Regions from separate parts of the Ensifer sp. SL37 genome, predicted to be linked through region 1. Evidence: riboswitches for the same ligand, from Rfam matches in the RefSeq annotation. Region 1 holds a riboswitch; each other region holds the start of a gene.
The links. A riboswitch is a leader RNA that binds a small molecule or an ion and turns the genes downstream of it on or off. The one in region 1 is predicted to bind thiamine pyrophosphate.

Region 1 (2,260 bases):
AATTGGAGCCGACGCCGCAACGGCAACTTCGTGGCGCTGAATTGCGGGGCGCTGCCCGAAACGGTGATCGAAAGCGAACTCTTCGGCCACGAACAGGGCGCCTTCACCGGCGCCTTGAAGAAGCGCATCGGCCGGATCGAGCATGCGAGCGGCGGCACGCTGTTCCTCGACGAGATCGAGGCGATGCCACCGGCGACTCAAGTGAAGATGCTGCGCGTTCTGGAAGCGCGCGAAATCACGCCGCTTGGCACCAACCACGTTCGTCCGGTCGATATCCGCGTCATCGCGGCTGCCAAAATCGATCTTGGCGACCCGGCGCAGCGCGGCGATTTCCGGGAAGACCTCTACTTTAGATTGAATGTCGTAACGCTGTCGATCCCACCGCTGCGCGAACGCCGAGACGATATCCCGCTGCTCTTCTCGCACTTCCTGACCCGGGCGGCCGAGCGCTTCAAGCGCGACGCGCCTGTGGTCACATCGGCCGTGCAGAGACATCTGATGACGCATGCCTGGCCGGGCAATGTGCGCGAGCTCTCGCACTTTGCAGAACGCGTGGCGCTTGGTGTCGAAGGTCCGCTGGGACAGCCGATTGCGCCCGCCGAACAGCCTGGATTTGCGCTCCCGGAACGGCTCGAACGCTACGAGGCGGAGATCCTGAAAGAGGTGTTGCGGGCTCAGCGCGGCGACGTCAAGGCGACGATCGAGGCGCTCGGCATTCCGCGCAAGACATTCTACGACAAGCTCCAGCGCCACGGCATCAACCGTGCCGATTACGCCGAGCGGGCCGCACCGGAAAAGGCCGGCCGCTAGCGTCAAACCCGAATCCGTCACCACACGCAATAGGTGCATCTTTGTCGGCAGGCGAATTCACGCTTGACGACCCGGGCCGATCGATGGCTATGATCTAGGCATTCACCAGGGGGGTCCCGCAAGGGGCTGAGATTCTGCTGGATGGCCGGCTTGCCGGCTGTGGCGCAGTGACCCGTTGAACCTGATCCAGTTCATACTGGCGTAGGGACGGTGCAGATATCGAAGCCAGGATCCCGTGCGTCCAGCATCTGGCGGAGCGTCTTTCATCTTTCCGGCATCAGAACTGGGTCTCCAATTGCAAACTTGGAGCCTCGTCATGAATATTGCCACCAAACCCGCAGCCCTCACGGTCACGCAAGGACCGCTTCCCGCCTCCCGCAAGATCCGCAAGCCGGGCGTGCTTCATCCGGATATCCGCGTGCCGATGCGCGAGATTGCGCTCCACCCGACGTCGGGCGAGCAACCGGTTACGGTCTATGATTCCTCCGGCGCCTACACCGCCGACGACGCCGAGATCCGCATCGAGGACGGCCTGCCGCGGCTGCGCCGCAACTGGATCGTCGACCGCGGCGATGTGGAAACCTATGAGGGACGCGTGGTCCGCCCCGAGGACAACGGCTTTGTGAGCGGCGACAGGCTGACACCGACCTTCCCGTTCCAGCATGCGCCGCTGAAGGCCACGGGCGGCCGCGCAGTGACCCAGCTTGCCTATGCCCGCGCCGGCATCATCACGCCGGAAATGGAGTTCGTGGCGATCCGCGAAAATCTCGGCCGCGACGCGGCGCGTGCGAAAGTCCGCGACGGCGAGAGCTTCGGCGCCCACATCCCCGATCACGTGACACCCGAATTCGTGCGCCAGGAAATTGCCAGCGGCCGCGCGATCCTGCCTGCCAACATCAACCATCCGGAATCCGAGCCGATGATCATCGGCCGTAATTTTCTGGTGAAGATCAATGCCAATATCGGCAACTCCGCCGTCACCTCGTCGATGGCGGAAGAGGTCGAAAAGATGGTCTGGGCGACGCGCTGGGGCGCCGACACCGTCATGGACCTTTCGACCGGCCGCAACATCCACAACATCCGCGAATGGATCATCCGCAACTCACCGGTTCCGATCGGCACCGTGCCGCTTTACCAGGCGCTGGAAAAGGTCAACGGCATTGCCGAGGACCTCACCTGGGAAGTCTATCGCGACACGCTGATCGAGCAGGCTGAACAGGGCGTCGACTATTTCACCATCCATGCCGGCGTCCGGCTGCACTACATCCCGCTCACCGTCGATCGCGTCACCGGCATCGTTTCGCGCGGCGGCTCGATCATGGCCAAGTGGTGTCTGCATCACCATCGCGAGAGCTTCCTTTACGAGCATTTCGAGGAAATCTGCGACATCTGCCGCGCCTATGACGTCTCCTTCTCGCTCGGCGACGGCCTGCGCCCCGGCTCGATCGCC
Region 2 (2,260 bases), 140 kb from region 1:
TGTGTGCGCGGTAGAGCAAATCGTTGAACGGCAAATTATAGATTTTTTCAGCTTCCGCTTGGGTCCAGCGGGATTCGCCCGCGTCGCCCGGGGTAAAATTAGCGCCAGTTGATAGGGTTCCGTCCAGCATTTAGGCTCGTCCTCCAGGTCATCGCAAACGCGAAATAGATAGAATCTGATATTATCTATAATTTTATCGACGAGCAAAGTTCGCAAGCACCCAGGTGGAGAGTTTGTGTTAGCAAATACCCTTCTGGTTGTATTTTGACCGTGAGTGAATCTGGAAACCGCCGAGACAGGGCAACAATCACCAATCAATCGGTCGCATCTCCCATTTCCGAAATCGGGCGTAACGCACCCGAGAAACGAGGACGAGCGGGGCTTCTCCGGTATTTTTCGACCCGCTCTGCCCGCCTGACACTCCTCCCCTCAGCACGCCGCCAACGCTTCCGCTTTCTCGTCGCAAAATTATAGATAATTTTCTCGGCAGATGAGATCACATCGCACACGAATGCTGGCTCTTGACAAAAACCGCCCCGAACGGTCAGCTTGTAGCATTCACCAGGGGTGTCCCGCCAAGGGGCTGAGATTCTGCTATGCGGTTTGCGCGGCGCAGTGACCCGTTGAACCTGATCCAGTTCATACTGGCGTAGGGACGGTGCAGACATCGCTGCCGCAAACGTCGCGTTCCCGCGACCATTCAACGGCAAGGCGTCCTTCCCCTTCCTTCGCTCGTGAACTGGGTCTCCACAATCGGAGCCTCGGCATGCACACCGCCAACACCATCCCGCTTCCCTCACGACGGCCCGCCCACGCCTCGCGGGAACACTGAGCCATGCGGATCCTCGTCAAAGGTGCCGGCGTCGCAGGGCTCTGTCTGGCGCATGAACTTAGCGCCCGCGGTGTCGCGGTGACGGTTGTCGAGCAAAAACCAGGCTTTGCCGGCGCGGCCTCCTGGTTTGCCGGCGGCATGCTGGCACCCTGGTGCGAACGCGAGAGCGCCGAAGAGGTGGTGCTGACGAAGGGCATCGGCGCCATCGACTGGTGGGACGACGCCCTGCCGGGCGAGGTTTCCCGAAACGGCACGCTTGTCGTCGCCCCGCCACGGGATGCGGGCGAACTCAAGCGCTTTGCCTCACGCACCTCCGGCTTCGAATGGCTCGACGCCGCCGCGATCGAACGGCTGGAACCGGCGCTTGCCGGACGTTTCCGCGAGGCGCTGTTTTTTCCCGGTGAGGCGCATCTCGACCCGCGCCGGGCGCTGAGCCGGTTGCGGCAGAAGCTTGTCGATCACGGCGTCACCTTCCTCGATGAGACGAGCGACGATGGCCACCACGATCTCGTCGCCGACTGCGCCGGCGCGGCACGCATCGGCGAAACGCCGGGCCTGCGGGGCGTGCGCGGCGAAATGCTCTACCTGCAGACAAGCGACGTGGAACTGTCGCGGCCGGTCAGGCTCATTCATCCCCGCATCCCGCTCTACATCGTGCCGCGCGGCGGCGGCCTCTTCATGTGCGGGGCGACGATGATCGAGACGGATGACGGCGGACCGATCACCGCCCGCTCCCTCATGGAACTGCTGAACGCCGCCTATGCGCTGCATCCGGCCTTCGGCGAAGCGCGCCTCGTCGAAACCGGCGCCGGCGTCCGCCCCGCCTTCGCCAACAACCTGCCGCGCGCCCTGCGCACCGAGCAGACCATCACGATCAACGGACTTTACCGCCATGGCTTCCTGCTTTCGCCGGCCCTGGCGGCGGAAGCAGCCGACCTCGCGCTTGCGCAGGACCTGAAGGGAGATGCCGCATGAGACTGACCGTCAATGGCGAGGATCACGACCTCGCCGTCACCACCCTCGCCGAGCTTCTGGCCGCCCTTGATTTCGAAGGCGACTGGCTCGCCACCGCCGTCAACGGCGAACTGGTGCACCGGGCCGACCGTTCGGGTCATGCGCTCAGCGACAGGGACCGGATCGAAATTCTCTCGCCGATGAAAGGAGGCTGAGACATGCTGACGCTTTATGGACAGGACCTGCGCTCACGGTTGCTGCTCGGCACCGCCCGCTACCCCTCCCCCGCCGTTATGGAAGATGCGGTGCGATCGTCAGGCACTGAGATCGTCACGGTCTCGCTCCGGCGCGAAACCGCCGGAGGCCGCCAGGGCGGCGCCTTCTTCGAACTGATCCGGGCGCTCGGCGTGCACGTGCTGCCGAACACCGCCGGCTGCCACTCGGTGTCAGAGGCGGTGTTGACGGCCAAGATGG
Region 3 (2,260 bases), on a different contig from region 1:
AAGGCGACGATCGCAAGACCGACGAAAAGGACGAAGACGCCGAGGCAGGCTGCCCCGGCGACCACTGTCATACGATTTTCGCGCAGTGCGAACAATCCGGCCTCAGTTCTTGCTCATGGCGGCAAGCCATTCGTCGATCCAGGCCTTGCGGTTCTTGGCGACGTCCTCCGAGGGCAGGAGGAAGGTGTTTTCCGGCTTGACCAGCTTATTGAAGGCGTCCGGCAGCGGCTCCTTGGTCGCTGCGACCGGCATCATCCAGTTCGTCGTCGGGATGATCGACTGGAAGTCCGGACCGGTCATGAAGGCGAGGAACTGCTTTGCCAGTTCCGGCTCCTTGGCGTTCTTGGTCATGCCGGCGACTTCGATCTGGATGTAGTGCCCTTCGGAGAAGGCAGCGGCCTGATAGCGCTCGGTGTTTTCCGCGACCATGTGGTAGGCCGGCGACGTGGTGTAGGACAGCACCATCGGCGCCTCGCCCTTGGTGAAGAGGCCATAGGCTTCCGACCAGCCGGGGGTGACGGTCAGAACGCGGTCCTTCAGCTTCGTCCAGGCGGCACCCGCCTCATCGCCATAGACGGCCTTGACCCAGAGCAGGAGGCCGAGGCCCGGCGTCGACGTACGCGGATCCTCGATGACGATCTTCTGCGACGGGTCGCCTTCTACCAGCTCCTTCAGGCTCTTCGGCGGCGTCTTCAGCGTCTCGGTGTCGTAGACGACGGCGAAGTGGCCGTAGTCATAGGGCAGGAACGTGTCGTCGGAGAAGTTGCCGGGAACGGTGACGCCGGTTGCCTCGACGCCGTGCGGCGCGAAGAAGCCCGTTGCCTTGGCTTCCGCAACGAGGTTGGTGTCGAGGCCAAGCACGATGTCGGCCTTGGAAGCCTCGCCTTCGAGCTTCAGGCGGGTGAGCAGCTCGACGCCGTCGGCCACGCCGACATAGTTGACCTTGCATTCGCAGGTCTTCTCGAAGGCTTCTGCGACCTTGGCGCCCGGGCCCCATTCGGTGATAAAGCTCTCATAGGTGTACACCGTCAGCGTCTTGTCGGCGGCGGTCGCGGCGCCGGAGAAAACAAGGCTCGCGGCCGTCGCAAGGGCTAGCCGGCTAAAGAATTTAAGTTGCGATGAATTGGACATGGCGAGGACCTCTCTCCCAAAGTTCGTTGTTGCATGGGAAAAGGGCGTATCGATCCGATCGCGTCTAATCCCTCCGCCGGTATGAGCCGGATCAGGTTCCGCGGGTTGGCGTTTTGACGCCTCTCAGCCTCCGGCCGCAATGCGGTCGGGAGGCACCCCGTTAGAGCGGCAAGAGATTTACCGCTGCCTCGGTCCCATGGCAAGCGATGTTTACGGCGAAGCAAGGGGACGCCTGGCCAGCACAATGGCTCGTGTTTGCGTATGCCGCCAACTGCGCTACACAACGGCAGCGAGGAGGAAATGTCATGCCCGATATGCTTGTTCGACTTTATGCCCTGCCGGCTGAACCTCAGTCGAAGCTTGGCCTTGGCATCAGCATTCGCCGCGCCATGGCGCCGGAGCGCCGCCTGGTCGTTTCCTGGATTGAAAAGACTTTCGGTGCCGGATGGGCGGGCGAGGCGGAAGCCGCCTTTTCCTCCACCCCGACGCGCATGCACGTCGCTGTCCATGACGAAAAGATCGTCGGCTTTTCCTGCCACGACGTAACGGCACTCGGCTTCTTCGGTCCGACCGGCGTCGACGAAAGCATGCGCGGGCAGGGGATCGGTGAGGCACTGTTGCTTGCAAGCCTCACGGCCATGCGCGAGGCCGGCTATGGCTACGCGATTATCGGCGGCGTCGGGCCGGCGAAGTTCTACGAGCGGGTGGCCGGCGCCGTCGAAATTCCGGATTCGACCCCCGGCATTTATGCCGGCATGCTTTTTCCCGATCCGGTGCCCGAGGGGCATTGATGGTCTGACCAAAATATCGAGAACCGCTCGTTCGACGGTTTTCTTCGTTTTCCTTCGGCGGTCCTTTGCGCTATGGGCTTTGCCATGGCTCGATCGACCTTCACCATTCTGCTTGGCGGCGCCCTTTCGCTGACCGACCGGCTGGCTCACCAGCTGGCCGCAAGTCGCTTCATTGCGGCTGACGGCGGCATGCGCCATGCCCGATTGCTCGGCATCGTGCCGGATGTCTGGGTCGGTGATTTCGACTCGACCGAGGAAGCCCTTCTTGCGGACTACGCCTCCGTCTCGCGCGAGCCCTATCCGGCGGCGAAGGCCGCGACGGACGGGGAGATCGCGGT

Region 2: another riboswitch for thiamine pyrophosphate. It lies ahead of thiO (glycine oxidase ThiO); the one in region 1 lies ahead of thiC (phosphomethylpyrimidine synthase ThiC).
Region 3: another riboswitch for thiamine pyrophosphate. It lies ahead of thiB (thiamine ABC transporter substrate binding subunit); the one in region 1 lies ahead of thiC (phosphomethylpyrimidine synthase ThiC).

What each region holds. Positions count from the first base shown of each region.
Region 1 covers NZ_JAPPRN010000001.1:1,211,968-1,214,227, reverse strand. Annotated here, with positions in the region: gene OVA00_RS05485 (sigma-54-dependent transcriptional regulator) at 1-810, shown strand, start outside; TPP riboswitch at 908-1,036, shown strand; gene thiC (phosphomethylpyrimidine synthase ThiC) at 1,127-2,260, shown strand, end outside.
Region 2 covers NZ_JAPPRN010000001.1:1,068,795-1,071,054, reverse strand. Annotated here, with positions in the region: gene bioB (biotin synthase BioB) at 1-130, opposite strand, end outside; TPP riboswitch at 554-674, shown strand; gene thiO (glycine oxidase ThiO) at 836-1,807, shown strand; gene thiS (sulfur carrier protein ThiS) at 1,804-2,001, shown strand; gene OVA00_RS04845 (thiazole synthase) at 2,005-2,260, shown strand, end outside.
Region 3 covers NZ_JAPPRN010000006.1:1,622,210-1,624,469, forward strand. Annotated here, with positions in the region: gene thiP (thiamine/thiamine pyrophosphate ABC transporter permease ThiP) at 1-95, opposite strand, end outside; gene thiB (thiamine ABC transporter substrate binding subunit) at 103-1,131, opposite strand; TPP riboswitch at 1,183-1,301, opposite strand; gene OVA00_RS19930 (GNAT family N-acetyltransferase) at 1,437-1,922, shown strand; gene OVA00_RS19935 (thiamine diphosphokinase) at 2,007-2,260, shown strand, end outside.